Regions from separate parts of the Stenotrophomonas sp. ZAC14D1_NAIMI4_1 genome, predicted to be linked through region 1. Evidence: riboswitches for the same ligand, from Rfam matches in the RefSeq annotation. Region 1 holds a riboswitch; the other holds the start of a gene.

What was found. Region 1 has a riboswitch for thiamine pyrophosphate ahead of C1927_RS00975 (TonB-dependent siderophore receptor). Riboswitches for the same ligand answer to the same signal wherever they lie in the genome.
Positions count from the first base shown of each region.
Region 2: linked by a shared signal. The riboswitch ahead of thiC (phosphomethylpyrimidine synthase ThiC) and the one ahead of C1927_RS00975 (TonB-dependent siderophore receptor) in region 1 are both predicted to bind thiamine pyrophosphate.

Region 1 covers NZ_CP026001.1:222,871-238,807, reverse strand. The annotation lists gene C1927_RS01025 (pitrilysin family protein) at 1-2,597, opposite strand, end outside; gene C1927_RS01020 (hypothetical protein) at 3,003-3,479, shown strand; gene C1927_RS01015 (tRNA (cytidine(34)-2'-O)-methyltransferase) at 3,550-4,029, shown strand; gene C1927_RS01010 (acyl-CoA dehydrogenase family protein) at 4,138-5,301, opposite strand; gene C1927_RS01005 (electron transfer flavoprotein-ubiquinone oxidoreductase) at 5,525-7,201, shown strand; gene C1927_RS01000 (c-type cytochrome) at 7,267-7,680, shown strand; gene C1927_RS00995 (transporter substrate-binding domain-containing protein) at 7,689-11,303, opposite strand; gene C1927_RS00990 (response regulator transcription factor) at 11,320-11,952, shown strand; gene C1927_RS00985 (glycine zipper 2TM domain-containing protein) at 12,142-12,513, shown strand; gene C1927_RS00980 (phosphotransferase) at 12,654-13,781, shown strand; TPP riboswitch at 13,834-13,928, shown strand; gene C1927_RS00975 (TonB-dependent siderophore receptor) at 13,999-15,937, shown strand, end outside.
Region 2 covers NZ_CP026001.1:3,773,401-3,789,337, forward strand. The annotation lists gene C1927_RS17310 (winged helix-turn-helix domain-containing protein) at 1-184, opposite strand, end outside; gene C1927_RS17315 (ion channel) at 443-1,114, opposite strand; gene thiC (phosphomethylpyrimidine synthase ThiC) at 1,237-3,033, opposite strand; TPP riboswitch at 3,117-3,218, opposite strand; gene C1927_RS17325 (BCCT family transporter) at 3,357-4,934, shown strand; gene ggt (gamma-glutamyltransferase) at 5,490-7,208, opposite strand; gene ilvC (ketol-acid reductoisomerase) at 7,935-8,909, shown strand; gene ilvG (acetolactate synthase 2 catalytic subunit) at 8,948-10,684, shown strand; gene C1927_RS17345 (ACT domain-containing protein) at 10,668-10,916, shown strand; gene C1927_RS17350 (threonine dehydratase) at 11,010-12,101, shown strand; gene C1927_RS17355 (2-isopropylmalate synthase) at 12,098-13,681, shown strand; gene C1927_RS17360 (class I SAM-dependent methyltransferase) at 13,692-14,465, shown strand; gene leuC (3-isopropylmalate dehydratase large subunit) at 14,526-15,937, shown strand, end outside.

The DNA of each region.
Region 1 (15,937 bases):
GTCTCGTAGGCGCCGGGCAGGCTCAGGGTCTGGATGTTGCGGATGCGGTTGACCTCGGCCTCGGTGGCCGGCTTGCTGCCATCGGCGAACTCGGCGATCTCCTTGCGCATTTCCGCCAGGGCCGGGCCGGTCTTGTCGATCTGCACCGGTGCCATGGCCATCCACGGGCGCTGGCCCACGGTGCTGCTGGCGCTGGTACGGGCACCGTAGGACCAGTGCTTGTCCTCGCGCAGGTTCATGTTCAGGCGCGAAGTGAAGTCGCCGCCGAGCACGCCGTTGGCGATGTCGAAGCGGGTCGAGCCGGCATCACTGGACGGCGGCACGACCTGGCCGGCGAACAGGTTGGCCTGCACCGCACCGGGCTGGTCGATCAGGAACACGCGCGCGGCCTTGGGCACGGCCACGGCGGTACTGGCCTTGATCACCGGGGCATCGCCGCTGGCCTTCCAGTCGCCCAGCTGCTTGTCCAGCAGCGGCACGATCTCGGCCAGGGTGGTGTCACCGACCACGATCAGGGTGCCGTCCTGCGGGCGCAGCCAGTCGCGGTGGAAGTCGACCAGGTCTTCGCGGCCCAGGCTGGTGATCGCCGCTTCGTCACCGCTGCCGGTGAACGGAATGGCGTACGGGTGGCCCTTGCCGTACAGCAGCGGCGGCAGCACGCGCATGGCCACGGCGTTCGGATTGACCTTCTCCTGCTTGATACCGGCGATCCACGAAGCCTTCACCCGGTCGATCTCGCCCTGCTCGAAGCGCGGTTCGCGCAGCAGGTCGCGGTACAGCGCCAGCGACGGCACCAGGTTTTCCTTCAGCGCCGACAGGTCGACAGTCACCGAGTCCAGGCCGGCGCCCGCATCCAGGCTGGCACCCAGCGCGTCGGCGGCATCGGCGAAGGCCAGCGAGCCCAGCTTGCCGGCGCCTTCGGTCATCAGGTTCATGGTGAAGTTGGCGGTGCCCGGCTTGCGGCCCTGGTCGGCGGTGAAGCCGCCCGGGAACTGGTAGCTGAACTGCACCACCGGGATCTCGTGGCGCTCGGCCAGCACCACGGTGGTGCCGTTCTTCAGGGTGGCGCGCTGCAGCGCCGGGAACTTCAGTGCCGGGAACTCGCGGGTCTGCGGCACGCCGGCCTTGCGGTCGACCTGCTCCGGCAGGGTGCTGTACTTCGTATCCACGGCCGGCACGTTGAACGGCTTCGGCGTGGCCGAGGCTTCTTCCTGCAGGGCGACACGTTCGCCGGGCTCGACCACCAGGGTGTGGCTGCCCTTGTCCAGCCACTGCGCGCCCACGCGCTTGAGGTCGGCGGCGGTAGCCTTGTCGATGTTGGCCAGCGAGGTGCGGAAGCAGCCCGGATCGCCGGTGTAGACCGCGCACTCGGCCAGCGCGTCGGCCTTGCCGCCGAAGCCACCGATGCGCTCGATGCCGCGGATGAAGCCGGCGCGGAAGCCGGTCTTGGCGCGCGACAGTTCGTCGGCGGTCGGGCCGTCCTTCAGCAGGCGCTCGATTTCCTCATCGATGATCTTCTCGACCTGGGCCGGGTCCTGGCCCTGCTTCACCGTGGCCATGACCATGAAGTTGGAGCCCAGCTGCGAGCCATAGGCACCGGCGCTGATGTTGTCCACCAGCTTGTCCTGGTGCTGCAGGCGCTGGCTCAGGCGCGAGGACTTGGCGCCGCCGAGGATCTGCCCCAGCAGCTGCAGCTGGTCGATGTCGGTGGTGCCGACCTGGGCCACGTTCCAGGCGCGGTAGATGCGCGCCTGCGGCACCTTGTCGGTCATTACTTCACGGGTGTCGGCATCGCGCTTGGCCACGTCCACCTTCGGCTGGGCCATGGTCGGGCCGGCCGGGATGCTGCCGAAGTACTTGGCGGCCTTTTCCTTGGCGGTGGCCAGGTCGATGTCGCCGGCCAGCACCAGCACCGCATTGTTGGGGCCGTACCAGGTGCGGAACCAGGTCTTGACGTCATCCAGCGAGGCGGCGTTGAGGTCGTTCATCGAGCCGATGACGCTGTGGTGGTACGGGTGGCCAACCGGGTACAGCGAGCGGTTGATCTTTTCCCACACCTGGCCATAGGGCTGGTTCTCGCCCTGGCGCTTTTCGTTCTGCACCACGCCGCGCTGTTCGTCCAGCGCCGCCTGGTCGATGGCACCGACCAGGTGGCCCATGCGGTCCGATTCCATCCACAGCGCCATGTCCAGCGCGGTGGTGGGCACGTTCTCGAAGTAGTTGGTGCGGTCGGTGTTGGTGGTGCCGTTCTGGCCGGTGGCGCCGACCTGCTTGAAGGGCTCGAAGTACTCGCCGTCGTGGTTTTCGCTGCTCTGGAACATCAGGTGTTCGAACAGGTGGGCGAAACCGGTGCGGCCGGCCGGCTCGTCCTTGCTGCCCACGTGGTACCAGATGTTGACCGCGACGATCGGCGCCTTGCGGTCGGTATGCACGATCACGCGCAGGCCGTTGGGCAGGGTGAACTGCTCGAACGGGATATCGACCTTGGTGGCGGCGGCCGGCTTGGCCGCCAGTGCCGCGGTCGGCGCAAGCGTGCCGAGGGCGGTACTGAGGGCGACGGCCAGCAGCGCGGTGCGCGGGCGCAGGGCGAGAGACATTTCCGGGTCCTTGGTCACGTTGGTGAATCGCGATCCTAGCGCGCGGGCGCGGGGCCGGGTATCGGCCACCAGTCACTGGGGGTATCCGCCGCCCAGCACCGTCAGGCCTGCCTTCCACACGGTCACGTGCGGCCAGATTCATCGTCCGGACAGTGTCCACGGAAGTTCGAACGGACAGGTGTCCGCCCCGCGGACACTCCAGGCCGCCTACAAAACCCTTTTAAATCAATGATGTGAAGTTGGCACGGGGATTGCTCTGTTGTTCCTGCGCCAGGAAGGGCTTCAGATCCAAAATGACTGGATGCTGAACAAAAGAAGGAAATTGAAAATTTTCCTTGCAAGCCCCTAATTGGTGTTCTACCTTACTACCACACCACCGCTCACCAACACTAAACAGGCCCCGTCATGAACGCCAAGACCATTGCCATCGCCATCGCCCTGATTGCCGGCACCGCGGTTGTTTCGTCGGTGCAGGCCTCCGAATCCATCAAGACCCTGTCCACCGTGCAGGTCCGCCCGGCCGCCGACCAGCTGGCCCAGCAGGCCTGGGAACAGGCCAGCGGCATCGTCACCCTCGCCACCGTGGAAGTGCGCCCCAGCGCCGACCAGCTGGCCGAGCGCGGCGGCTTCATCGCCGCCCCGGTCGCCGCCGCCCTGCCGATCACCACCCTGGCGGCCGTCGAAGTGCGCCCGAGCCTGGAACAGCGCGTGGCCCTGGCCGCCGAGCTGGAAGCCGAGCGCTACGCCGCCACCCTGGCCGCCGCCGCCACCAGCGTCGCCAACCAGGTCATCACCAACCTGCCGGCCCTGCAGGTGCGCCCGAGTGCTGCCGACCTGCAGGCCCTGGCCACCGAAACCGCCCAGGTCCTGCTGCGCCCGTAAGCGGCGTCCGCCCTGCCCCGTGCAGGGCGTGCGCCGTAAAGGCGGCATCGGTCGCAGGTACACTGCAGCGATGAATGCCGCGCCCCTGTTCCACGTGATCCTGTTCCAACCGGAAATCCCGCCCAACACGGGCAATGTGATCCGGCTCTGCGCCAACACCGGCGCGCAGCTGCACCTGGTCGAACCGCTCGGGTTCGCACTGGAAGACAAGCAGCTCAAGCGCGCCGGGCTGGACTACCACGAGTATTCGCGCCTGCAGGTGCATCCCGACCTGGACACCGCGCTGGCGCGCATCGCGCCCAAGCGGCTGTTCGCCCTGAGTACCCGGGCCAGCGTGCGCTATGACAGCGTGGCGTTCGAAGAAGGCGATGCCTTCCTGTTCGGGCCGGAAAGCCGCGGCCTGCCGCAGGACCTGCTCGATGCCCTGCCCGAAGGCCGGCGCCTGCGCCTGCCGATGCGCCCGGACAACCGCAGCCTCAATCTGTCCAACACCGTGGCCGTGGTGATGTACGAGGCCTGGCGCCAGCACGGGTTTGCCGGCGGCGCGTAAGGCGCGCTCAACCGCGGTGCCCACGGCATGCCAACCAAGGTTGGCATCTACCCGTAGGTCCACGCCATGCGTGCGTCACACTAGATCCACGCCATGCGTGGATGGCGGTCAGAACGCGCTGATCCCGGTCAGCTCGCGGCCGATCACCAGCTGGTGCACGGTCTCGGTGCCTTCATAGGTGATCACCGATTCCAGGTTCAGCGCATGCCGTATCGCCACGTGTTCGGTGGTGATGCCGGCGCCACCCAGCAGGTCACGGCATTCGCGGGCGATATCAATGGCCATGCGGCAGTTGTTCCACTTGGCCAGGCTGACCTGCTGCGGCTGCAGCTGCCCCGCTTCCTTCAGCCGGCCCAGCTGCAGCGCCAGCAGCTGCGCGGTGGTGATCCGGCGGGCCATTTCAGCCAGCTTGATCTGCGCACTCTGGGTGGCGGCCAGCGGGCGGCCGAACAGCACGCGCTCCTTGGCATAGCCCAGTGCTTCGTCCAGGCAGGCGATGGCCGAACCGATCGGGCCCCAGCTGATGCCGAAGCGGGCCTGGGTCAGGCAGCCCAGCGGCCCCTTCAACCCCTTCACGTTCGGCAGGCGGTGGCTGTCGGGCACGCGCACGTCGTCGAAGTACAGAGCGCCGGTGAGCGAGGCGCGCAGGCTCATCTTGTGCTTGATTTCCTGGGTGGTGAAGCCGGCCATGCCCTTTTCCAGCACGAAGCCCTGGATGCCGTCCTCGGTCTGCGCCCAGACGATGGCCAGGTCGGCCACCGGGCCGCTGGTGATCCACATCTTGCTGCCGCTGATGCGCCAGTCACTGCCATCGCGCACCGCACGGGTCTTCATGCTGGCCGGGTCGGAGCCACCGTGGGCCTCGGTCAGGCCGAAGCAGCCGATCAGTTCGCCGCGGGCCATCGCCGGCAGCCACTGGCGGCGCTGTTCCTCGCTGCCGTAGGCGTAGATGGGGTACATGCACAGCGAGCTCTGCACCGACACGAAGCTGCGCAGGCCGGAATCGCCGCGCTCAAGCTCCTGGCAGATCAGGCCATAGCTGACCGCGCCGAGGTCGCCGCCGCCGTACTCGGCCGGCAGCGTCGCGCCGAGCAGGCCCAGCGCCGCCACTTCCGGCACCAGCTCCTCGGGGAAGCGGGCCTGGTCGAAGGCATCGCCGATGATGGGCAACACGCGCTCGTTGGTGAAGCGGGCCACGCTGTCCTGCACCGCGCGCTCTTCCTCGCTGAGCAGGGAACGGACATCGAACAGATCGTACGGATGCAAAGCCATGGCACTCACGCGCAGTCAGGACCCGGCCATTGTCGGTCATTCGGGGCCGGGACATTACGCTGCGCTGCAGCAATCGTGCGGTGAACGGCGTCTATCTAGCTCGATCACGCGCGGCCCGGTACCCTGACACATTCAAACAACCGTTTCGCTCGTGGCCGCACGCGCGATTCCCAGGCACCGCCGGTGGCCCCGATGCCGGCCCTACCCACGAGTCATGCAATCGATGAGCGCTGAAGCCAACGCCCTGCCCCCGCGTGAAGTAATGGAATTCGACGTGGTGATCGTCGGTGCCGGCCCGGCCGGCCTGGCCACCGCGATCCGCCTGCGCCAGCGCGCGGTGGAAGCCGGCCGCGAGCTGTCGGTGTGCGTGCTGGAGAAGGGCTCCGAGCCGGGCGCGCACGTGCTGTCCGGTGCGGTGATGGACCCGCGCGCGCTGACCGAGCTGTTCCCCGACTGGGCCGAGCGCGGTGCGCCGCTGAAGCAGAAGGTCACCCGCGACGAATTCCTGTTCCTCAGCGAGACCGGCGCGCGCAGCACGCCGCATGCACTGCTGCCGGAGTGCTTCCACAACGACGGCAACTACATCATCAGCCTGGGCGAAGTGACCCGCTGGCTGGCGCAGCAGGCCGAAGCGCTGGAAGTGGCGATCTTCCCCGGCTTCGCCGCCGCCGAAGTGCTGTATGGCGACAACGGCGAAGTGATCGGCGTGGCCACCGGCGACATGGGCATCGAGAAGGACGGCACCATCGGTCCGGCCTTTGAACGCGGCATGGCCCTGCATGCGAAGTACACGATCTTCGGCGAAGGCGCGCGCGGCCACCTCGGCCGCCAGCTGATCGCCCGCTTCAAGCTCGATGAAGGCAAGGACCCGCAGGCCTACGGCATCGGCATCAAGGAGCTGTGGCAGATCGACCCGGCCAAGCATGAGCCGGGCCTGGTGGTGCATGCCGCCGGCTGGCCGCTGGACAACGACACCTATGGCGGCGCGTTCCTGTACCACGCCGACGGCGGCAAGGTCGCCATCGGCTACGTGGTCGGCCTGGACTACAAGAACCCGTGGCTGAGCCCGTTCGAGGAATTCCAGCGCTTCAAGACCCACCCGTCCATCCGCAAGCACCTGGAAGGCGGCACCCGCATCGGCTACGGCGCCCGCGCCATCACCGCCGGTGGCCTGATGTCGCTGCCGAAGACGGTGTTCCCCGGTGGCGCGCTGGTCGGCTGCGAGGCCGGCTACCTCAACGTCAGCCGCATCAAGGGCAGCCATGCCGCGATCAAGACCGGCATGCTGTGCGCCGATGCGGCCTTCGATGCCCTGGCCGCCGACCGCCAGCACGATGAACTGGATGCCTACCCGAAGGCCTTCGAAGCCAGCTGGCTGCACGCCGAGCTGCAGCAGGCCAAGAACTTCAAGCAGTGGTTCAAGAAGGGCCAGACCGTGGCCACGCTGATGACCGGCATCGAGCAGTGGCTGCTGCCCAAGCTGGGTGTGCGCAACCCGCCGTGGACCCTGCGCCACAGCACCCCGGACCACGCCTGCCTGGAACCGGCGGCCAGGCACGCGCGCATCGCCTACCCCAAGCCCGATGGCGTGCTGACCTTCGATCGCCTCAGCTCGGTGTTCCTGAGCAGCACCAACCACGACGAGAACCAGCCCAGCCACCTGACGCTGAAGGACGCCAGCATCCCGGTGAAGGTGAACCTGGCCGAGTACGCCGGCCCGGAAGCGCGCTACTGCCCGGCCGGTGTCTACGAGTTCGTCGGCGAAGGCGATGGCGCGCGGCTGCAGATCAACGCGCAGAACTGCGTGCACTGCAAGACCTGCGACATCAAGGACCCCACCCAGAACATCGTCTGGGTGACCCCGCAGGGCGGCGGCGGCCCGAACTACTCGGGCATGTGAGGCTGCCGGGCTGCGACCGCATGTCGCAGCCCGCTGCCGCGGGCACACCGTTATCCTGCCCGCCCATGCGCGCCTGCCTGCCCCTGCTGCTGACCCTCGCCCTGGCCACCACGGCCTGCCAGCGCACGCCGTCGGCACCGCTGACGCCCGAACAGCTACGCCTGCAGGCCCAGCAGCAGGCCTTCGAGATCTGTGCGGGCTGCCACACGGTCAACGCCGGCGGCATCCACCGCTTCGGCCCCAACCTGCACGGGGTCATCGGCCGCCGCGCCGGCAGCCTGCCCGATTACGCCTATTCCGATGGCATGCGCCGCGCCGGTTTCGTGTGGAGCGCGCAGACGCTGGATACCTTCCTGCAGTCGCCCACCCACGTGGTGCCGGGCACGCGCATGTACAACGCCTTCCCCAGCCCCGAACGCCGCGCGTTGGTGATTGCCTTCCTGCAGGAGCAGGCCGCGCAGCCACCGGCCCCGCGGTAACTGGCGGCTCAGGGTGCCAGGCGCTGCAGCTGCTGCTGCAGGTGCTGCACGAACGCGCCCACCTGCTGCAGCGCCGGTGCCGCGTCGGCATCGCTGGCCTGCTGCAGCTGCTGTTCCAGCGCCGCCGCGCGCTCGGCCAGGCCACGTGCGCCCACCGCACCCAGCGCGCCGGCCATGCGGTGCAGCTGCTGAATCGCACCGGCGCGGTCCGCTTCGCCCAGCGCGCGCTGCAGCTGCGCGATGTCGGCCGTACTGGCCTGCAGCAGGCTGTCGCGCAGCTGGGTGGCCACCTGCAGTGAGCCGAAGCGCTGCTGCAGGGCGGCCAGGTCAGGCAGTTCCGCTGTCTCCGGCACCTCTGCAGCGGGCGCCGGCGCCGGCGCGGGCTCCGCCACCTCCACCTGCAGTGCCGCCGCCTGTGGCAGCCAGCGCAGCAGCGCCTGCCGCAGCGTGGCCAGCGACAGCGGCTTGGCCAGCACGTCGTCCATGCCGGACTCACGGCAGCGCCGTGCATCATCGCTGACCACGCTGGCGGTCAATGCCAGGATCGGCAGGCGCGGCTGGCCGTTGCGGCTTTCGCGCTCGCGCAGCAGGCGGGCGAAGGCAAAGCCATCCAGCACCGGCATGCGGCAATCGGTGATGACCAGGTCGAAGGGCTCGGCCGACAGGCGGTCCAGCGCCTGCTGGCCGTCGTCCACCAGCGCATGCGGTACGCCCAGCTGCTGCAGGCGCCAGGCCATCATCGCCTGGTTGGTGGGGTGGTCCTCCACCACCAGCACGCGCGCCTCGCGCAGCGCCTGTGGCAGCAGCGCGGTCTGTTCCTGTTCGGACAGCAGCGCCTGCACGTCATCGGCACGCGCCTCCACCAGCGACAGCAGCACGTCCACCCGCGTGCCCTGGCCCAGCACGCTCTGCAGGGAAATGTCGCCGCCCATCTTCTGCACCAGCCGGTGGCAGATGCTCAGGCCAAGGCCGGTACCGCCGTGTTCGCGCTGGATGTGCGCGCCGGCCTGGGCAAACGGCGCGAACAGATGCGGGATCTGCTCCTCGGCGATGCCGATGCCGGTGTCCGACACGCTCAGCCGCAGCGGCTGGCCGCCCTCTGCGGTGGTGGCCCCGAGGACATCCACCTGCAGGCGCACGCTGCCCTGCGCGGTGAACTTGATGGCGTTGCTGAGCAGGTTGAAGATGATCTGGCGCAGGCGCACGCCATCGACCTCGTGCGCCTGTGCCAGCCGCGGATCGATCTCCACCTGCAGGTCCAGGCCGCGCGCGGTGGCCTGCGCCGACAGCAGGCTGCACACGCTTTCCAGCAGCGGCCGCAGCGGCGTCGGTACCGGCGCCAGCGGCAGCGCATCGGCCTCCATGCGCGAGTAGTCGAGGATGTCATCGAGGATCTGCCGCAGCATCTGCGCCGAATCCTCGATCACCCCGATGATGCGCTTCTGTTCCTGGTCCAGCGGCGAATGCGAGAGCACTTCCAGCATGCCCAGCACGCCGCTCATCGGTGTGCGGATCTCGTGGCTCATGGTGGCCAGGAAGCGCGACTTGGCTTCCACCGCCTGTTCCGCCTCGCGGGTGGCCGCGGCCAGCGCATCGGCCTGCGCGCGTGCCTCGCTCACATCCACCCAGTAGCCGCTCCAGGTCACCGCGCCGGCCTCGGCCGAATAGGGGTGGGCTTCGGTGCGCACCCAGCAGGGTGGCAGGCCAACGGGCTGCACGCGGAATTCCAGCGCGAGCGGGGCGAAGTTGCGCTTGGCGACCTCGATCGTGCGCATCAGGTGCTCGCGGTCCGCTTCATCGATGCAGGCCAGCAACGCGCCGGCATCGGCCATCGCCATGTCGCCGGTGATGCCGAACAGGGGCTGCATGTCGCCCGCGATGAACGGAAAACTGAGCCGGCCCTGGGCGTCATGGCGGGCCTGGTAGACCACCGCCGGCAGGTTGTCACTCACCTCCGCCAGGCGCTGCTCGACGTCACGGCGGACGGCCACTTCACGGCGCAGGCGCACGTAGCCGATCGCATGCACCAGTGCACCGGTCAGCAGCACCAGCAGGATGGGCAGGCTCCAGCCCATGCCACCATGCAGTGCGAAGCCGTGCCGGGCATCGGTGGCAAGCAGCTGATCGCGCAGCGCCTGCTTCTCGCCCTCCTCCATCTGCAACAGCAGGCGGTCGAAGACCGTGGCCAGGGCGGCATGGTCGCGATCCACCGCCAGCGCCATCTGGTCGTTGAAGCCGGCCGGCGCCGCAATCTGCAGGTGCCCGCTGAAGCGGCTGCGCAGCAGGTGATCGACCAGCGAAAGATTGCCGACATAGACGTCAGCATCGCCGGCCTCCAGGCGCTGCAGGGCCTGTTCGGTGCTGCGCGCAGCGATGATCCTGGCATCGGGGGCTTCCTGCAGCACCCGCGCCCGCAGCCTGTCCGGGTCGGACAACAGCACGCGCTTGCCGCGCAGATCCCCCAGGCCCAGCACCGGCGGCCCGTTGATGGCTGACACGATCACATTGGGAACCGTGAGATAGGGCTGGCTGAAGATCCAGTCCGGCCCCAGGTAATGCGAGTCGTTGGGAATGCCCATCACCGCATTGAGCTCGCCGCGACGGGCCTTCTCGCGGGCGTCGTACCAATCGTGGCTGTCCTCGATGTCCAGCGTGGCACCCGCCGCCTCAAGGCGCTGCAGGAACTGGCCTGCCAGCCCGCCCGGCTTCCGGTACCGGTCGGCGAACGACAGCGGCGGCGCATTGGGCGGGTAGGCGATCTTCACCCGCTGCTGGAGGACCAGCTTCTCGGCCTGGCTAAGGGCCAGCTGCGCCGACGCGGACCATTGCGGCGTGGGCAGCCAGTGCCGTGCAAAGGCATCGCGCTGCGCCTGGCTGGTACCGGCCAGGGCCACATCCAGTGCGTCGGCCAAGGGCTGCTTCACCGCGGGGACGGCGAAGTGCAGCCGCTCCGGCGGCAGATCGCTGGGGCGCAGCAGCACCACGCCCTGCAGCGACGAGCGCGCAATCAACGCCGTCGCGACGTAGGCATTGCCGATGAAGACATCGGCCTTGTCGTCTTTGACCATCTGGAGGGCCGCAGATGTATCGTCCGCGACGATCTGCCGCGCCCGCGGGTACCGGGCGCGGATCTGCGGCCCGGTGAGGAAATCGCGCTCGATCACCACGCGCAGATCGTCCAGGTCGGGGTTGCTCGACGAACGCAGATCCCCCGCGCGGCCTACCAGCGCCAAGGGTGCTTCGGCATAGGCGGCGGTCGAGACCAGGCAGTTCGCGCGGTCGGCGTTGAGGGCGACGTTCATCACCACGTCGATTTCGCCGCGACAGGCCGCGTCCAGCACGGCACTCCAGTCCGGGTACTGGCGCGCTTCAACCTTCACGCCTAGTTGACGTGCGAAAAGCGACAGATAATCTGGGCCCAGTCCTACCTGTTGACCGTCCTTGAGTGATTCGAACGGGGGCCAGCCACTGTCATACTGGCCGACGACGATGACCGGATGTGCGGCAAGGTAGGCGCGATCCTGCGGACTGAGCAGCAATGCCCCGGGTGCCGCCTGCGCCAGCGCGCACAGGCCCAGCAGCCCCAGCAGGAAGGCCCATCCACGTACTGCCCGGTTCCGCATCTGTGATGTTCTCCCCTTGCGCATCATCATCGCAGACGACCACCCGGTAGTACGCATCGGCACCCGTGCCGTGATCGAATCCAGCGGCGTGGGCCGGGTCGTCGGCGAAGCGGAAAGCGTGCAGGCCCTGATGGCCGTGCTGGCCAGCCAGCCCTGCGACATGCTGGTGACCGACTACTCGATGCCCGGCAGCGCGCAGGCCGATGGCTTCGCGATGATCGGCATGATCCGCCGGCGCTACCCCGACCTGCCGGTGCTGATGCTGAGCGTGTCCAACAACCTGGCCATCCTGCGCATGGTGCTGGACAGCGGCGTGCTCGGCCTGGTCGACAAGGGCTCGTCGATGGACGAACTGCCGCAGGCCATCCAGACGGTGTATCGCGGCCAGCCCTACATCAGCCGCAGCCTGCGCGAGCGGGTGGAGGAAGCGGGCAGCTGGCGCATGCGCGAGGGCGATGGCAAGCCGCTGTCGCCACGTGAAGTGGAAGTGCTGCGCCTGCTGGGCACCGGGATGACGGTGAAGGAAATTTCCGTGCAGCTGCACAAGAGCGTCAGCACCATCAGCCGGCAGAAGGGCGATGCGATGCTCAAGCTGGGGCTGAAGGGCGACGCCGAGCTGTTCGACTACCTGCGTGACGGCAAAATCTGAATCCTTCCCCTCTGGCGATTGAACTTTCAGGCAGGCTTCATGCCGTTTGACGCTAGATGAATGCGCACGCCGCACGGTGTCCACGCGCAATGTTCCGACAATGTTGGAAGCCCAGCGTGGACATCACGGCAGCCGGGGCGCCCCCGCCCTCCCTGCCCACCGTGGCATGCCCAGACAGGAGAACCGAACATGATCAGTACGTCCGCAATCAGCTTCCGTGGCCTGGCGATGGCGCTTGCCCTGCTGGCCGGCGTGGCCGTGGTCAGCGATGCCAGCGCGATGTCGAGGAAGGACAAGCGCACCGTGGTCGGTGCGGTGGTGGGCGGCGTGGCCGGCCATCTGATCTCCAACGGCGACCCGACCGCGACCGTCGGCGGCGCCGTGGCCGGTGGTGCGATCGGTAACCTGACCACCAAGGACCACCACGACCGCCGCTACGACCGTCGCTATGACAACCGTCGTTACGACCGCGGCTACAACCGTGGTTACAGCCGCGGCTACCACGACCGTGGCCATGACCGCCGCCATTACCACGACCGTGGCCGTCATCGCGGCTGGTAAGCGCAGCATTCCCTGGTGATCCAGGCAACGGGCAGGTCGCTGACCTGCCCGTTTTCGTTCCCGCCCGCCGGTTGCGTCCGCCGCGCCCATGGCGTTGAATGCGCAGCCTTGGTGATTCCTTTCCGGGCAGCGGCTGCGGCATGACTTCTTCCCCCCATCGCGTGCAGGGCCTCAACAACGACGAGGTCGCTGCCGACTGGCCGGCGATCAGCGCCGACGAAGTCGCGTGGCTGCGCACGCGGTACCCGGCGCTGGCAGCGGACAGCACGCTGCACTGGCACAGCCCGCGCCCGCTGTCGGCAGCGGCGATCATCGAAGGCGCAATGGGCCGGGTATTCATCAAGCGCCACCACCACAGCGTGCGCAGCGCCGCCTGCCTGCAGGAAGAACACCATTTCATCGCCCACCTGGCCGCACACGGCGTGCCGGTGGTGCAGGTCCTGGCCGCCGCCGACGGTGCCACGGCGGTCGAACACGGGTCGTGGACCTATGAACTGCATGCGGCCGGTGCCGGCGCGGACCTGTACCGCGACGCGGTGTCGTGGTCGCTGCTGACCGACAGCGCGCAGGCGCGGCAGGCCGGGCGCATGCTGGCACGCCTGCACCAGGCGTCGGCCAGCTACGCGGCGCCGCAGCGCAGCACCCACATCCTGGTGGCGCGCGATGACCTGATCCGCGCCGATGACCCCATTGCCGCGCTGCAGGCCGACCTGCCAAACCGGCCTGGGCTGGCCCGCTACCTGGCGTGCATTCCCTGGCAGGCGCAGCTGCGCGCCGACGTGCTGCCCTGGCATGCGGGCCTGGCGGCGCGCCTGCGTGATGAGCCACGGCTGTGGGCCCACAACGACTGGCACGTCTCCAACCTGCTGTGGGATGCCGACGGCGCGGTGGCCACCGTGCTGGATTTCGGCCTGGCCTCGCCCACCAGCGCGCTGTTCGACCTGGCTACGGCCATCGAGCGCAATGCGGTGGCCTGGCTGGAACTGGAGCGTGGTGCCGACGCCGTGCGCATCGACATCGCCCTGGCCCTGCTGCAGGGCTACCGCGAGGTGCTGCCGCTGTCGGCCGCGCGCGTGCAGCTGCTGGCCGACCTGCTGCCGATGGTCCATTTCGACTTCGCACTGTCCGAAGTGGAGTATTTCGAAGGCATCACCGGCTCCACCGCCAATGCCGACGTGGCGTGGCAGCCGTTCATGCTGGGGCATCCGGCATGGTTCCATAGCGAGGCAGGGCAAGGGCTGCTGCAGGCACTGCGCGCGGCGGCGTGAGGGCATCGGGGGCCCCTGGCTCGCAAATCGCCGGCATTTGTAGTGAAATGGTCACCTGAAGCGGGGGTGCCTGGATTGCCAGGCTGAGAGAGTCCCTTGGAACCTGATCCGGTTTGCACCGGCGTAGGGAGCTTTGAGCAGCAGTCGCACCCCCGGTCCGGGCAGGTGCGTCCGTGCGCCGTCGCTTCGTCTCCCTTGCTGTCAGAAGACGAACCGAATGAACCGCTGCCTGCGCCCCACCCTGCTCGCCCTTGCCCTCTGCGCCGCCCTGCCGCTGCACGCCAGCGCAGCCGAGGCGTCGCCCGACGTGGCCGCCCCCGGCGCCGAACGCACGCCGACCGAACTGGCCGCCGTGCGCGTGCAGGCCGGCAAACCCGCCGGCGATACCTCGCGCGCCAATGCCTTCGGTGGCGGCAGCTGGCAGGACACGCCGGCCTCGGTGAACGTGCTGGACCGCGACTATCTCGACCGCCGCCAGGTGCGCTCGCTGTCCGAGCTGGCCAGCAACGATGCGTCGCTGGGCGATGCCTACGCGCCGGTCGGCTACTACCAGAACATCGCCATCCGCGGCTTCGCCCTGGATGCCGCCACCGGCTACCGCTTCAACGGCCTGGCCATCGCCGGCGAACAGCGCCTGGCGCTGGAGAACGTGCAGGAAGTGCAGATCCTCAAGGGTGAAGCGGGCCTCGCCGCCGGCGTGATGGCTCCGGGCGGCATCATCAACTACGTGGGCAAGCGCCCGGCCGAAGTGCGCACCGTCACGCTGGGCACCGATTCGGAAGGCTCGCGCTATGTCGCCGCCGATATCGGCCATTGGATCACGCCGCGTTTTGGCGTGCGCCTCAATGCCGCCTGGGATGCCAGCAATTCCTACGTCGAGCACGCCGATGGCAACCGCAATTTCTACTCGCTGGCGGCGGACTGGCTGATCGGCGAACGCGGCAAGCTGGAAGTGGATGCCAACTACCAGACCAGCACGCAGCGCTCGGTGTCCGGCTACCAGCTGCTGGGCGCCAGCGAACTGCCGCGCGGCGTCGACCGCAAGCACCTGCTGGGCTACCAGCCGTGGCAGCGGCCGGTGGATATCGCCAGCACCAACATCACCGCGCTGCACACCTACGATTTCAACGAGCGCTGGCAGTCGCGCGTGTCGGTGGGCTACAGCCGCTCGGTCATCGATGACAACGTGGCCTTCGCTTATGGCTGCTACTACACCGCGCAGTGCGCCGATGGCAGCACGCCGGGCAATTACTTCGCGCCCAATGGCGACTACGACATCTACGACTACCGCAGCCCGGACGACACCCGCCGCAACCAGCAGGCGCGCGCCGAACTGCGCGGCCGCTTCGATACCGACAGCATCAGCAACGAACTGACCATCGGCGCCGACCATTTCCGCCGCACCGTCGACCGCCGCCCCAGCGTCAACGAGTACGTGGGCAGCGCCAACATCCACGATGCACAGGTGCCGGTCTACGCGCCCTCGCCGCTGCAGCCCGGCCCGTCCGCGCGCCGCCTCGACAGCCGCCAGACGTCCGTGTTCGCGCTGGACCGCATCAGCCTCGGCGATGACTGGCAGTGGCTGGCCGGTGGTCGCTTCGTGCGCCTGGACGAGCGTGCCTATGACAAGCGCGGCACCCCGCAGCGGCAGAGCCGCCTGTCGCGCTTCCTGCCGCAGACCGCGCTGGTGTGGAAGGCCAACGACCAGCTCAACGTCTACGGCAGCTATGTGCGCGGCATCTCGCTGGGCCAGGAGGCCCCGTTCTGGACCTCCAATGCCGATGAATTCCTGCCGTCGGTGCAGTCGCGGCAGCTGGAAGTGGGCGTGAAGTACGTGCCGGCCGACACACTGACCGTGGGCGCGGCACTGTTCCGCATCTCCCAGCCGTACCAGTTCGCCCAGCCGGACGACAGCGAGGCCGGTTACACCTTCGTGCAGCAGGGCACGCAGACCCACACCGGCCTGGAGCTGACCGCCAACGGCCAGCTGACCGATGCCCTGCAGATCGTGGCCAGTGCCAGCGTGCTGCAGGCGCGTGCGCGCGATACCGGCACGCCGGCCTATGAAGGCCACCAGCTGGTGAACGTGCCCAAGGTGCGCGCCAGCGTGCACCTGGCCTATGCGCTGCCCTTCGTGCAGGGCCTGGACGTGACCG
Region 2 (15,937 bases), 1.2 Mb from region 1:
CTTCGCGCGTGACCACGCGCCCGGGTTGACGCAGCAGCACGCGAAGCACGCCCAACGCCTTCGGCGTCAGCCGACGCGGACGACGCGCGCCCACGACATCGACCTCTCGCGAGGACAATGTCACGGTGCAATCGCCGATGCGTATGCGATCGGCTTCAGGCGGCTGGGTTTCGCTGCTGGTCATCTGCTGCTACAGGTTTGAAACGGGCCACGGAAACAACGATGGGTCGATACCACTCAGTCCGGGGCACAGCGAGAAGCCAGATTCCGCAAAAAGCATCAGCGCATACCGCAAAAAAAACCAAGCCGACGAATATTAGCCTATGCAGGTTACCTCGCCTACGCGTGGACGACATCAGGCTCTCTCTCGCCGACGCATTCACATAAGCAGCAACATCATTCGCGCCCTTTTGGGCGCGAAATTTTTATCTGACGTTCATTTTCAAAGCCGCCGGATCATGGTCAGGCCGACCAGTCGCGAAACCACCAGAGCGACGTACATAACCCCGGAAAACTGCTCCAGCATGACCAATGCGCGTGCCTGCGGATGCAGTGGAACCACGTCACTGAGCCCTACCCCGGACAGCAAGCTGAAGCTCAGATAAAGCAGTTCCATCCACGTGCGTTGAGGGCCCTCTCCGCTGCCCTGGAAACTGCCCGGATACCACTGCTGGCACACTGCAAATGCGAACGCGAATCCCCACGCGAGCAACGTGAACGTGGCACCGGCAGCGAACAGTTCATCGCGGGTGACCTTGTGGTCCTGCAGCATGTAGGCGATCAACGCGCCTGCCGTATAGAAATACAGCAGGCTTTCCAGCAGCTGCGCCGTGGTGCCCAGCGCCGGGCGGTCCAGCAGCGCACCGGCGATGGAGAACACCACTGACGGGATGGCCAGCACCAGCGCCAGCCATGTTCCCAGCGGGCTGCGTTGCACCACCCACAGCGCAAGGCCGAGCACGGCCATGCCGAACACGCCGAGTGCGGCACGCCCGCCTGCAGTGTCATCCAGCGCCGGGTACAGCAGCACGGCAATCAGCTGCGCACCCAGCAACCAGGCAGAAGGATGACGGCGGGCGATGGCCAGCCAGCGGGTGGTGATGGCAACGGGCATGGCGTCCTTCCCCTGGTCGATGGCGCGAGGATAGCCGGTGCGGCGTGGATGCGTGGTGGTAGCGCCGGGCCCATGCCCGGCGGTTTCCACAGACCGCTGCGCTCGCCGGGCATGGCCTGGCGCTACCGCTGCCAACCTGCCTCGGCGTAGTCGCGCACATCCTGGGTGATCTTCATCGAGCAGAAGTTCGGGCCACACATCGAACAGAAATGCGCCTGCTTGTGTGCATCCTTCGGCAACGTTTCGTCGTGGAAGGCCTTGGCCTTTTCCGGATCCAGGCCGAGGTGGAACTGGTCTTCCCAGCGGAACTCGAAGCGTGCCTTGCTCAGTGCGTTGTCGCGCACCTGCGCACCGGGATGGCCCTTGGCAAGGTCCGCCGCATGCGCTGCGATGCGATAGGCCATGATGCCGTCGCGCACGTCCTGGCGGTTGGGCAGTCCCAGGTGTTCCTTCGGCGTCACGTAGCAGAGCATCGCCGTGCCGAACCAGCCGATCATCGCCGCACCGATGGCACTGGTGATGTGGTCGTAGCCCGGTGCGATGTCGGTGGTCAGCGGCCCCAGCGTGTAGAACGGCGCTTCACCGCATTCGCGCAGCTGCTTGTCCATGTTTTCCTTGATCAGCTGCATCGGCACGTGGCCAGGGCCTTCGATCATGGTCTGCACATCGTGCTTCCAGGCGATCTTCGTCAGTTCGCCCAGCGTTTCCAGCTCTCCGAACTGTGCTGCGTCGTTGGCATCGGCAATGCAGCCCGGGCGCAGTCCATCGCCCAGCGAGAAGGTCACGTCGTAGGCCTTCATGATTTCGCAGATCTCTTCGAAATGCGTGTAGAGGAAGTTCTCTTTGCGGTGGGCCAGGCACCACTTGGCCATGATCGAGCCGCCGCGGCTGACGATGCCGGTCACCCGGCTGGCGGTGAGCGGCACATAGCGCAGCAGCACGCCGGCATGGATGGTGAAGTAATCCACGCCCTGCTCGGCCTGTTCGATCAGCGTGTCGCGGAAGATCTCCCACGTCAGCGCTTCGGCGCGGCCGTCGACCTTCTCCAGCGCCTGGTAGATCGGCACCGTGCCGATCGCCACCGGCGAGTTGCGGATGATCCACTCGCGGGTTTCGTGGATGTGCTTGCCGGTGGACAGGTCCATCACGGTGTCGCCGCCCCAGCGGATTGCCCACACCAGCTTCTCCACCTCTTCGGCGATGCCCGAGGACACCGCGCTGTTGCCGATGTTGGCGTTGATCTTGGTGAGGAAGTTGCGGCCGATGATCATCGGCTCGCTTTCCGGGTGGTTGATGTTGTTGGGCAGCACCGCGCGCCCGCGGGCGATTTCATCGCGTACGAATTCGGGGGTGATGATGTTCTGGATGGCAGCGCCAAACGATTGCCCCGGATGCTGTCGCAGCAGCGCTGCATCACGGATCGCTTCCAGCCGCTGGTTTTCGCGGATGGCGACGAATTCCATTTCCGGCGTGATGATGCCGCGCCGCGCGTAATGCATCTGGGTGACGTTGGCACCGGCACGCGCACGCCGTGGCAGGCTGCGCGCCGGGAAACGCACGGGGTCGAGCTTTGCATCCTGCTCGCGGCCACGGCCGAACGCAGAGCTCAAGCCATCAAGCTGCTCGGTATCGCCACGCTCCTCCACCCAGCCACGGCGCAACGCCGGCAGCCCTGCAGAGAGATCGATCTGCACCTCTGGATCGGTGTACGGGCCGGACGTGTCGTAGACGGTGACCGGCGCGTTCTCGCCGCCGCCGAACAGCGCGGGCGTGCGCGCCAGCACGATCTCGCGCATGGGCACGCGCAGGTCCGGGCGTGAGCCGGGCACGTGGATCTTGCGCGAACCGGCAATCGGCTCGGTCACCGAGGCGGAGAGTTGCTGGGCCTGTTGCTGCAGGGCGGAAAGCTGTGCGTTCATCGGGCATCGTCCAGAAAGGTCAGGGACGAAGCGGCGGCGCACTGCGCACCGCGCCCGGACGGTCCTTGGGCGGACTCCGGGCACGGCTGCACTGCAAAGCTTCCCTACGCCGGTATGAGCCGGATCAGGTTCCAAGGGACTATCTCAACCGCGACCACCAGGCCGCGGTACCCCCGCTTCTTGCCGCGCATTAGAACACAGAGCGACCGTCGTTAACGGAACGATGACATTCCGTTCAGTAACGTGATGCGGTGCCGCATGCGCGGTACTCGCTGCAAGCTCTGGCTCGCTCCCCTCAATCCCTTGATCGGAGAAGCTCCTTCATGGTGTTTCGCGTTTCCATTGCACTGGTCCTGCTGCTGGTGCTGCTCGCCGGTGTGGCTCCCGGCCCCTTCAACAGCGTCGTGCAGAGCATCCTCGGCGAACTCATCCGCGGCATCGGCTGGCTGTACCTGCTGGTGGTGTTTCTCGCGCTGGTGTTCCTGATGTACCTGGCGTTCGGCCGCTTCGGCAACCTGCGTATCGGCGGCGAAGATGCCGAACCCGAATTCTCGCGCGCCAGCTGGATGTCGATGCTGTTCGCCGCCGGCATGGGCATCGGCCTGGTGTTCTGGGGCGCGGCCGAGCCCATCTCGCACTTCAGCAAGCCACCGGAAGGGCTGGCGCCTGAAAGCATGGAAGCGGCGCGCGCTTCGATGCGCTACGCGTTCTTCCACTGGGGCCTGCACCCGTGGGCGATCTACGCACTGATCGGCCTGGCGATGGCCTGGTTCCAGTTCAACCGCAACGGACGCGGCCTGGTCAGCGACATGCTGCAGCCGATCATCGGCCGCCACCACCGCGGCTGGATCGGCAAGGTGGTGAACATCGCCGCCGTCGTCGCCACCGCGATCGGCGTCGCCACCACGCTGGGCTTCGGCACCATCCAGATCGGCGCGGGCGTGGAGCGCATCTTCGGCCTGCATGCCGGCGTGCCCCTGCAGCTGACCATCATCGCGGTGGCGTTCGTGCTGTACATGGCGTCCACGCTGAGTGGCGTGGACAAGGGCATCAAGTGGTTGTCCAACTTCAACCTGGCGCTGGCGGCGTTGCTGCTGGCGCTGGTGCTGGTGCTCGGCCCGACCGGCGCGATCTTCAATACGTTCACCACCACGCTGGGATCCTACCTCAACCAACTGGTGACGATGAGCCTGCGCATGTCGCCGTTCTCGTCCAGCACGTGGGTGGCCGACTGGACGATCTTCTACTGGGCGTGGTGGATTTCCTGGGCACCGTTCGTGGGTTCGTTCATCGCCCGCATCTCGCGCGGGCGCAGCGTGCGTGAGTTCGTGGTGGGCGTGGTGCTGGCACCGACGCTGCTGGGCTTCTTCTGGTTCTCGGTGTTCGGCGGCACGGCCATCTGGTCGCAGATCTTCGGCCATGCCGATCTGGTGCAGGCGCTGGGCAATGGCTACGAGACCGTGCTGTTCACCCTGTTCGACAGCATGCCGCTGCCGTTGCTGCTGTCGTGCATCGCGCTGGTGCTGCTGATGATCTTCTTCGTGACCTCGGCCGATTCGGCAGTGCTGGTACTGGCCAGCATGTCGACCGACGAAGCGGGCGATCCGCCGCTGAAGCGCAAGCTGGCCTGGGGCGTGGGCATTGCGCTGATTGCAGGGGCGCTGCTGCTGGCCGGCGGCCTGGATGCGCTGCAGGGGATGATCACGATCGCGGCGCTGCCGTTCGCGCTGCTGATGGTGCTGGTGATGGTGTCGCTGTACCGGGTGCTGGATGAGGAGTACACGCGGGAGCGGCGGCAGGCGCTGCGGCAGCGGCACATGATCGATGCGTGGATAGCGCGCGAGATGGCGGCGCAGGAAGAGACGCAGGCGGAGGCGGCGCGCGCGCAGGATTCGGATTGAGGGTGTTTTTGCAGGGCTTGCAGCCCTGCACCTGCTCAATGCAACGGCGACGGCAACGGCAGAAGCGGCTCTGGGTTTCTGCTGGTTGGGCGGGGCGGTGTGGGTGGGCAGGACACGCCGTAAACCCGTCCCTGGGGGCTCGATGGCGCCATCCATGGCGCCAACGGTCCTGCCCACCCACACCGCCCCACCCCCGACAGTTTCCCGGTGACGGTTGGTTCTCCACGCCATGCGTGGATGAGGTGTATCGGAAAACAAGAAGGGGTCGGATCCGTTTTCCTGCGGAGAACGGATCCGACCCCAACCCAAAGCGCGCGGCTGTGGCTGTTGCTTTTGCCTTTGCTCTTCTTTTTTCTTTTCCTGCGGTGGCGGCCACGGAAACTGTCAGGGGCCGGGCGGGTGGGTTGGCTGGGGGCGTGAGCCGCATGGATGCGGCGACCGAGCCTACAGGGACGTATTTACGGCGTCCCCCAGACAATCCACCCGCCCGGCCAAGCCAAGCATCCCTGAAACCACCACCACCGCAGAGGGGGCTCAGCCCGTTGGCCGGGAACCTCAGTACCCCGCCGCCTGCCCATCCTTGCGACTCTCCGAAGCGCCGTAGTACACCCCGCTCTCCGGATCACGCATGATCGCCTGGTAGCCGCCATACGGGCCGTCGGCAAACACGATGCGATGCCCCTTGCGCATCAGCGCGCGCACCGTCTCGTACGGGAAGCCGGTTTCCAGGTTCACTTCGCCACCGTCACTCATCGCCGTCGCCTGCCCGGTCGGTTCGGTCGAGCCCTCGTGCTGGATGCGTGGCGCATCGCCGGCTTCCTGCAGGTTCATGCCGAAGTCCACCAGGTTCATCACGATCTGCGCGTGGCCCTGCGGCTGCATCGCGCCACCCATCACGCCGAAGCTGGCGTAGGGCTTGCCGTCCTTGGTGATGAAGCCCGGGATGATGGTCTGGAACGGGCGCTTGCCCGGTGCGTAGCCATTGGGGTGGTTCTTCTGCAGCACGAACATCTCGCCGCGGTCCTGCAGGATGAAGCCCAGCCCCGGCGGTGCCATGCCGCTGCCCATGCCGCGGTAGTTGGACTGGATCAGCGACACCATCATGCCGTCGGCGTCCGCCACGGTCATGTAGATCGTGTCACCCTCCTCCAGCTGCTTGGGCGTGCCCGGCTGCACTTCCTTCAGCGCCTTGTCCATCGAGATCAGCGCGCGGCGCTGCGCGGCGTACTCCTTGGAAATCAGCTTCTGCACCGGTGCCGGCTGGAAGGCCATGTCGGCGTAGAAGCGCGCGCGGTCGGCGAAGGCCAGCTTCTTGGCTTCGACGAACAGGTGCACGTGCTCGGGCGAGCCGAACGGAATCTTCGAGAAATCGTAGCCTTCCAGTACGTTGAGGATCTGCAGCGCGGCGATGCCCTGGCTGTTCGGCGGCAGCTCCCACACGTCATAGCCACGGTAGTTGCTGCTGACCGGTTCAACCCACTCGCCATGATGGTCGGCCATGTCCTGGTAGCTCAGGTAGCCGCCGTTGGCCTTGAAGTAGTCGCCGATGGTGTGGGCGATGGCGCCCTTGTAGAAGGCATCGCGGCCGCCGTCGGCAATCTGCTGCAGGGTGTTGGCCAGGTTCGGGTTCTTCCACATCTCGCCCTTGCGCGGGGCATGGCCGTTGATCGTGAACTGCTCCTTGAAACCGGGGTACTGCGAGAGCTTCGGTACCGAGCGGTCCCAGTAGTAGGCGATGACCTCGGCCACCGGGTGCCCCTCGCGGGCATAGCGGATGGCCGGGGCCAGGTTGTCGGCCATCGGCTTGCGGCCGAAGCGCTCGTGCAGGGCAAACCAGCCATCGACCGCGCCGGGTACGGACACCGGCAGCGGGCCGGTGGCGGGGATGTCCTTCAGGCCGCGACGCTGGAACTCGGCCAGGGTCAGCGACTTCGGCGAGCGGCCCGAGCCGTTGTAGCCGTACAGCTTCTGGGTCTTCGGATCCCAGACGATCGCGAACAGGTCACCGCCGACGCCATTGCCGGTCGGCTCCATCAGGCCCAGGGTGGCGTTGGCGGCGATGGCTGCATCGACGGCCGAGCCACCGGCCTTCATCACGTCCAGCGCGACCTGGGTGGCCAGCGGCTGCGAGGTCGCGGCCATGGCGTGCGGGGCGATCACCTCCGAGCGGGTGGCGAAGGTGTGGCCGGTGATGCGATCGGCGGCGGAAGCCAGGGTCGGCAGGGTCGCCAGCAGGGCGGCGGCAAGCAGGGAACGGGCAAGGCGTCGGGACACGGTCGGGTTCCGATGGAAGGGTGGTCCCCCGATCTTCGCCGTTGCGGCCTTCACGCGGTATCGGGCAGAGGTCATGGGCGGCGGCCGCATTCCGCCGGGCATGGCCCGGCGCTACCTGCGCAGGATCCGGTAGCGCAGGGCCGTGCCCGGCGAGCGCAGCGGCGAAAGACCCCCATTCCCGCGCAAAAAGACCCCCTGAAAAGAGTGAATTCTGGTTCACCAAAACACTTTCGCTGGAAACCATCCTTGTGCCACAAGCGATTGCGCCGGATGCAGCGGAAACCAAAAAAATATCCGTTGCCAGGGTTGACACTGCCGAATCGCCCATGTTTCTCTCGATCACATGTTGCACCACACCACGCCACCGCGAACCCACGTTGAAGCCGCCGACACCGGCGCCGCCTCGCTGCGTTCGATTCTCGTGCTCGTACTTATTACCCAACCAACAGGTGCGGGACGAGCCAGCGTGTAAGCAACAGACACACCGGAACTCGACAAAAACCCGCACCCGCCCCGGTGCGGGTTTTTTCATTTCAAGACCTGGTTTCAGACGCAACCACCATGAACACCGCCAACTGCAAAACCCGGACCTGCCACCCCACGACGCCTCGTGGTGGCTGTGCCCGTGCGACGCACGGCGCCTCCCCCACCGTTTTCCCCTGACCGGCCGGTACGTCGCTTCGACTGCCGGCCGTCTTTTTTCTTCCCACGCAAGGAACCTCCCCCATGAGCACCAACGAACTGCCCCAGACCAAGATCGCCGTCATCGGCTACGGCAGCCAGGGCCGCGCCCACGCACTGAACCTGCGCGAATCCGGCTTCGACGTGGTGGTAGGCCTGCGTCCGGGCGGCCCGACCGAAGCCAAGGCCCAGGCTGATGGCTTCAACGTGGTGGCACCGGCCGAAGCGGTGAAAGACGCTGACCTGGTCGCCGTGCTGACCCCGGACATGGTGCAGAAGAAGCTGTACAACGAGGTGCTGGCGCCGAACATGAAGCAGGGTGCCTGCCTGCTGTTCGCCCACGGCCTGAACGTGCATTACGGCATGATCGAACCGCGCGCCGACCTGGACGTGGTGCTGGTGGCGCCGAAGGGCCCGGGCGCGCTGGTCCGCCGCGAGTACGAGATCGGCCGCGGCGTGCCGTGCATCTGGGCGATCCACCAGGACGTCAGCGGCAATGCCGAACAGCATGCAAAGGCCTATGCGGCCGGCCTGGGCGGCGCCCGCGCCAACCTGATCCAGACCACCTTCAAGGAAGAAACCGAAACCGATCTGTTCGGCGAACAGGCGGTGCTGTGCGGCGGTGCCTCGGCACTGGTGCAGGCCGGCTTCGAGACCCTGGTGGAAGCCGGCTACCAGCCGGAAATCGCCTACTACGAAGTGCTGCACGAACTGAAGCTGATCGTGGACCTGTTCTACGAAGGCGGCATCTCGCGCATGCTGGAATTCGTCTCCGAGACCGCCCAGTACGGCGACTACGTCAGCGGCCCGCGCGTGATCGACGCCGGCACCAAGGAGCGCATGAAGGAAGTCCTGAAGGACATCCAGGACGGCACCTTCACCAAGAACTGGGTGGCCGAGTACGAAGCGGGCCTGCCGAACTACAACAAGTACAAGCAGGCCGACCTGGAGCACCCGATCGAGAAGGTAGGCAAGGAACTGCGCGCCAAGATGGTCTGGTTGCAAGGACAGGCCGCGTAACCACGCGGCCTCCCCCACCCGCTTTGCAAGGTTCCCCCATGAACTCTCCCACACACCGCAGCGCGCCGCCCAACGGCGCGCGCTGGCTGACCCAGGCGCTGGAGACCGAGGGCGTCCGTACGCTGTTCGGCTACCCCGGCGGCACCATCATGCCGTTCTACGACGCGCTGGTGGATTCGTCGCTGAAGCACATCCTGGTGCGCCACGAACAGGGTGCAGCGCTGGCGGCCAATGGCTTCGCCCGCGCCAGCGGCCAGGTTGGCGTCTGCGTGGCCACTTCCGGCCCCGGCGCGTCGAACCTGGTCACCGGCATCGCTGATGCGATGCTGGACTCGGTGCCGATGGTCTGCATCACCGGCCAGGTCGGCACCCCGCTGCTGGGTACCGATGCCTTCCAGGAACTGGATGTGTTCGGCCTGACCCTGCCCATCGTCAAGCACAGCTGGCTGGTGCGCAGCGTCGACGACCTGCCGCGCGTGGTTGCCGATGCCTTCCGCATCGCCCGCGAGGGCCGCCCCGGCCCGGTCCTGATCGACCTGCCCAAGGACGTGCAGCTGGCCGATGCCAGCCACCTGCCGGCGCACGTGCCGGCCAGTGTCGAACCGCCCGCGGCGGCGGCCGATGCAGCAATCGCTGAAGCCATCGCAGCACTGGCGGCGGCCGAAAAGCCGGTCGTCTACGCCGGCGGTGGCATTGCCCTGGGCGAAGCCGTGCAGGACCTGCGCGACTTCGTCGAGGCCAGCGCCATCCCCACCGTGATGACCCTGCGTGGCCTGGGCGCGCTGCCCCCGCAGCACCCGCAGTCGCTGGGCATGCTGGGCATGCACGGCACCCGCGCGGCCAACATGGCCGTGCAGGAAAGCGACCTGCTGCTGGTGCTGGGTGCGCGCTTCGATGATCGTGCCACCGGCAAGCTGGCCGAGTTCGCCCCGTTTGCCCGCGTGGTCCACATCGACGCCGATGCTTATGAGATCTCCAAGCTGCGCAGCGCCGATGTCGCGGTGCCGGGCAATGTCAGCCATGCCATCCGTGCCCTGCGTGCGGCCTTCCCCTCCCCCAAGGCCCACCAGGACGCATGGCGCAAGCGCTGTGCCCAGCACCGCGACCGCTTCGCCGCCCGCTACGACGCACCGGGCCAGCACATCTATGCCCCGGCGCTGCTGAAGCGGCTGAGCGAAGTGGCGCCGGCCGATGCGGTCATCGCCTGCGATGTCGGCCAGCACCAGATGTGGGTGGCCCAGCATTGCCGCTTCAACCACCCGCGCAACCACCTGACCAGTGGCGCGCTGGGCACCATGGGCTTCGGCCTGCCGGCGGCGATGGGCGCGCAGTTCGCCTGCCCCGACCGCACCGTGGTGCTGGTGTCCGGCGATGGCAGCTTCATGATGAACGTGCAGGAGCTGGCCACCATCGCCCGCTGCCGCCTGCCGGTGAAGATCGTGCTGCTGGACAACAGTTCGCTGGGCATGGTGCGGCAGTGGCAGGAACTGTTCTTCGCCGAGCGCTACAGCGAGATCGACCTGTCCGACAACCCGGACTTCGTGGCCCTGGCCAAGGTGTTCGGCATTGCGGCCACCCGCATCGACAACCGCGACGACGTGGAAGGCGGCCTGGCTGCACTGCTGGCCGAGCCCGGCCCGGCCCTGCTGCACGTGGCCATCGACGCGCGCGCCAACGTGTGGCCGCTGGTGCCGCCCAACACTGCCAACAGCACCATGCTGGAAAGCAACCCCGCCCACGTCCGCCAGGAGACCCCCAATGCAATACCGGCTTGACCTGGTGCTGCACCCGGCCGAAGGCGCGCTGCTGCGCGTGATCGGCATGGCCGAACGCCGCGGTTTCGCCCCGCGCGCGATCAGCGGCGCGCCGGTGGCCGCCGATGACGGACGCTGGCACCTGCAGCTGGTGGTCGATGGCCAGCGGCCGCCGGAAACGCTGTGCCGGCAGATGGAAAAAATCTACGACTGCGTGTCGGTACAGCTGACACCCGTGGAAGGAGCTGCATGATGAACACCCGTACCGTATCGACCACGGTGCCGGCACGGAGGCGTCTTCTTCGTCGCCCGTGCCCGCACGCGGCGGTCTCCCCGCTGGTGGCCCATGCCGGCCGCTGATGCCAGCAAGGAAAGCGATGTCGGCGACGTAAGCGTCGCCGACGTCCTGGCTGCGCAGGCCCGCCTGCGCCGCTTCCTGCCACCCACCCCGCTGCACCATGCCGAGCGCTTCGGCACCTGGCTGAAGCTGGAGAACCTGCAGCGCACCGGTTCCTACAAGGTGCGCGGCGCATTGAACGCCCTGCTGGCAGGCCGTGAACGCGGCGACACCCGCCCGGTGATCTGCGCCTCGGCCGGCAACCACGCCCAGGGCGTGGCCTGGGCCGCCTACCGCCTGGACGTGCCGGCCATCACCGTGATGCCGCACGGCGCACCGGCGACCAAGATCGCCGGCGTTGCCCACTGGGGCGCCACCGTGCGCCAGCACGGCAACAGCTATGACGAGGCCTTCGCCTTTGCCGTCGAGCTGGCGCAGCGCCACGGCTACCGCTTCCTGTCCGCCTTCGACGATGCCGACGTGATTGCCGGCCAGGGCACGGTCGGCATCGAGCTGGCGCCGCACGCGCCGGACGTGGTGATCGTGCCGATCGGCGGCGGCGGCCTGGCCTCCGGCGTGGCGCTGGCGCTGAAATCGCAGGGCGTGCGCATCATCGGCGCACAGGTCGAGGGCGTCGATTCGATGGCCCGCGCGATCCACGGTGATGTCAACGAGATCGCACCGGTGCCGTCGCTGGCCGACGGCGTGCGGGTGAAGGTGCCCGGTTACCTGACCCGCCGCCTGTGTGCCTCGCTGCTGGACGACGTGGTGATCGTGCGCGAAGCCGAACTGCGCGAAACCTTGGTCCGCCTGGCGCTGGAAGAACACATCATCGCCGAGGGCGCAGGCGCGCTGGCCCTGGCTGCGGGCCGCCGCGTGGCCGGCCGCCGCAAGTGCGCGGTGGTGTCCGGCGGCAACATCGATGCCGGCGTACTGGCCGGCCTGCTCACCGACATCCGCCCCCGGCCGCCGCGCAAACCGCGCCGGCGCCGCAGTGAAACCCCTCGCTCGCCCAGCAAGGCCAGCGCCCCCGCCTCCCCCACCTCTTCCCCTTCCAACCTGAAAGCCGTCGCGCCCGCTGTCGAGGAGATTTCCCTGTGACCACCATCGAACGAATTACCACCCCGCGCATCCGCATCTTCGACACCACCCTGCGTGACGGCGAGCAGTCCCCCGGCTGCAGCATGAGCCCGCCGCAGAAGCTGGTGATGGCGCGTGCGCTGGACGAACTGGGCGTGGACATCATCGAGACCGGCTTCCCGGCCAGCTCGCAGTCCGACCGCGAAGCGATGGCCCTGATCGGCCGTGAGCTGCGCCGCCCCGGCCTGACCCTGGCCGTGCTGTCGCGCTGCCTGCAGGCCGACATCGAAACCTCCGCACGCGCACTGGAAGCCGCAGCCAACCCGCGCCTGCACCTGTTCCTGTCGACCAGCCCGCTGCACCGCGAGCACAAGCTGCGCATGACCCGCGAACAGGTGCTGGAATCGGTACGCAAGCACGTCACCCTGGCCCGCACCTATGTGGACGATGTCGAGTTCTCGGCCGAGGATGCCACCCGTACCGAGCTGGATTACCTGATCGAGGTTTCGCGCGCGGCGATCGCGGCCGGTGCCACCACCATCAACCTGCCCGACACCGTCGGCTTCACCACGCCGGAAGAGATCCGCGCGATGTTCCAGCAGGTCATCGCCGGCGTGGCCGACGTGCCGAACGCGGCCAACGTGATCTTCAGCGCGCACTGCCACAACGACCTGGGCCTGGCCGTGGCCAACTCGCTGGCGGCCGTCGAGGGTGGCGCGCGCCAGGTCGAGTGCACCATCAACGGCATCGGCGAACGCGCCGGCAACTGCTCGCTGGAAGAAATCGCCATGGTGCTGAAGGTGCGCCAGGCTTTCTACGAGCAGGACACCGCGATCAACACCCCGCGCATCGTCGGCACCTCGCAGCTGCTGCAGCGCCTGGTCGGCATGCCGGTCCAGCGCAACAAGGCCATCGTCGGCGCCAATGCCTTCGCCCATGAATCGGGCATCCACCAGCACGGCATGCTGCGCCACCGCGGCACCTACGAAATCATGCGCCCGGAAGACGTGGGCTGGGAGGATTCGCAGATGGTGCTGGGCCGCCACAGTGGCCGCGCCGCCGTCGAATCGCGCCTGCGTGCGCTGGGCTTCTGGCTGGAAGAAGACGAACTGAAGCTGGTCTTCGAGCAGTTCAAGGCGATGTGCGAGCAGCAGCGCGTGGTCACCGATGCCGACCTGCAGACCTTGATGCAGGGCGGCGCCAACAACCAGGGCTACCGCCTGGCCTCGATGACCATCAGCGACGTCGGCAGCCGCGCCAACGCCCTGGTCGAACTGTCCGACCCGGAAGGCAACCGCGTGGCCGAAACCGCACAGGGCGATGGCCCGGTCGACGCCCTGTTCGGCGCGCTGTCCTCGGCCACCGGCGTGCAGCTGCAGCTGGACAGCTACCAGGTGCACAGCGTCGGCATCGGTGCCGATGCACGCGGCGAAGCCAACCTGAGCGTGCGCCACGAAGGCGTGGAGTACGACGGCACCGGCACCAGCAAGGACATCATCGAAGCCTCTGCCCTGGCCTGGCTGGACGTGGCCAACCGCCTGCTGCGCCAGCGCCAGGCGGCCACCAGCAGCACCGAAACCCCGACCGCCGCCACTGCCTGAGGAACCTGAGATGAGCGCCTTCGACACCCCCACCCCGGCCGCTGGCCAGCAGTGGAACGCCCAGGACTATGCGATCGATGCCGGCTTCGTGCCGCTGCTCGGCGGTGCGGTGTCGCGCCTGCTCGACCCGCGCACCGGTGAACGCATCCTCGACCTGGGCTGTGGCGATGGCGTGCTCAGCACCGAACTGGCCCTGAGCGGTGCGCGCATCCACGGCGTGGATGCCTCGCCGGAACTGGTCAATGCCGCCCGCGCGCGTGGTGTCGATGCGCAGGTGATGGATGGCCACGCGCTGACCTTCAACGCGGAGTTCGATGCGGTGTTCAGCAATGCCGCGCTGCATTGGATGGGCAACCCGGACCGCGTGCTGGAAGGCGTGCGCCGTGCCCTGCGTCCCGGTGGCCGCTTCGTCGCCGAGTTCGGCGGCCATGGCAACGTGGCCACGATCATCGCTGCGGTGCAGGCCGCACGCGTGGCCCACGGCCACGGCGCCAGTGCGTTCCAGTGGTATTTCCCCACCGCCGATGCCTACGCCGACCGCCTGCGCCAGCATGGCTTCCAGGTGCAGCTGATCGAAACCACGCCGCGCCCGACCGCGCTGCCCACCGGCGGCGCCGGCTGGCTGCGGGTGTTCGCCGCGCCGCTGCTGGACGACCTGCCGGCCGCCGCCCGCAGCACGGTGCGCGAAGCGGCTGCGGCCCTGCTGGACGACCTGCCGCGCAACGCAGCCGGGCAGCCGCTGGCCGACTATGTGCGCCTGCGCGTGCTCGCCCGCCGTCGCTGACTTGACCGTTCCGCTTTCTTTACTGATGTTCGTTCTTTCGTACTTCTGCCAGGCATACGCATGACTTCCGCACCCCGCACCCTGTACGACAAACTGTGGGACGCCCACGTGGTGGTTCCCGAATCCGACAGCGCCCCCGCCGTGCTGTACATCGACCTGCACCTGATCCACGAGGTCACCTCGCCGCAGGCCTTCACCGAGCTGCGTTCGCGCGGCCTGGCGCCGCGCCGCCCGGATCGCACCAAGGCAACGATGGACCATTCCACCCCGACCCTGCCGGCCGGTGCCGACGGCAAGCTGCCCTACGCCAGCGCCGCCTCCGAAGCGCAGGTCGCCACCCTGGCGCGCAACTGCGCCGAGCACGGCATCGAACTGTTCGACATGGCCTCGGACAACCGCGGCATCGTCCACGTCATCGCCCCGGAGCAGGGTTTCACCCAGCCCGGCATGACCATCGTCTGCGGTGACAGCCACACCTCCACCCACGGTGCATTCGGTTCGCTGGCCTTCGGCATCGGCACCAGCGAAGTCGGCCACGTGCTGGCCACCCAGTGCCTGCTGCAGCGCAAAGCGAAGACGTTCGCGATCACCGTTGATGGACCGCTGGCACCCGGCGTCGGCGCCAAGGACGTGGTCCTGCACATCATCGGCGTGATCGGCGTCAACGGTGGCACCGGCCACGTCATCGAGTTCCGCGGCAGCACCATCGAAGCGATGGACATGGAACAGCGCATGACCCTGTGCAACATGTCGATCGAAGCCGGTGCGCGTGCCGGCATGGTCGCCCCGGACCAGGTCACCTTCGACTTCGTGGCCGCTACCCCGCGCGGCCCCAAGGGCGCAGACTTCGACGCCGCGGTGGCGCGCTGGCAGCAGCTGCGCAGTGATGAAGGCGCACGCTTCGACAGCGAAGTGCGCATCGATGCCGCCGACATCCGCCCGACCCTGACCTGGGGCACCCACCCGGGCACCGCCATCGCCGTGGACACGCCCATTCCGGCCGCCAACGATGCCGCCGCACAGAAGGGCCTGGACTACATGCACTTCCAGGCCGGAAAGGCCTTGGCAGGGACCCCGGTGGACGTGGTGTTCGTCGGCTCGTGCACCAACGGCCGCCTGAGCGACATGCGCGAAGTGGCGCAGGTGCTGCGTGGCCGCCACGTTGCCGAGGGCGTGCGCATGCTGGTGGTGCCGGGCTCGGAAATCGTCAAGCGCCAGGCCGAGGCCGAAGGCATCCATGAGATCGTGCGCGCGGCCGGTGCCGAATGGCGCGAGCCGGGCTGCTCGATGTGCATCGCCATGAACGGCGACCTGGTCGCCCCCGGCCAGCTGGCCGTGAGCACCAGCAACCGCAACTTCGAGGGCCGCCAGGGCCCGGGGTCGCGCACCCTGCTGGCCTCGCCGATGAGTGCGGCGTGGGCGGCGGTGAAGGGCCAGGTGGCCGACACCCGCGAACTGTTCGCACAGGAGGT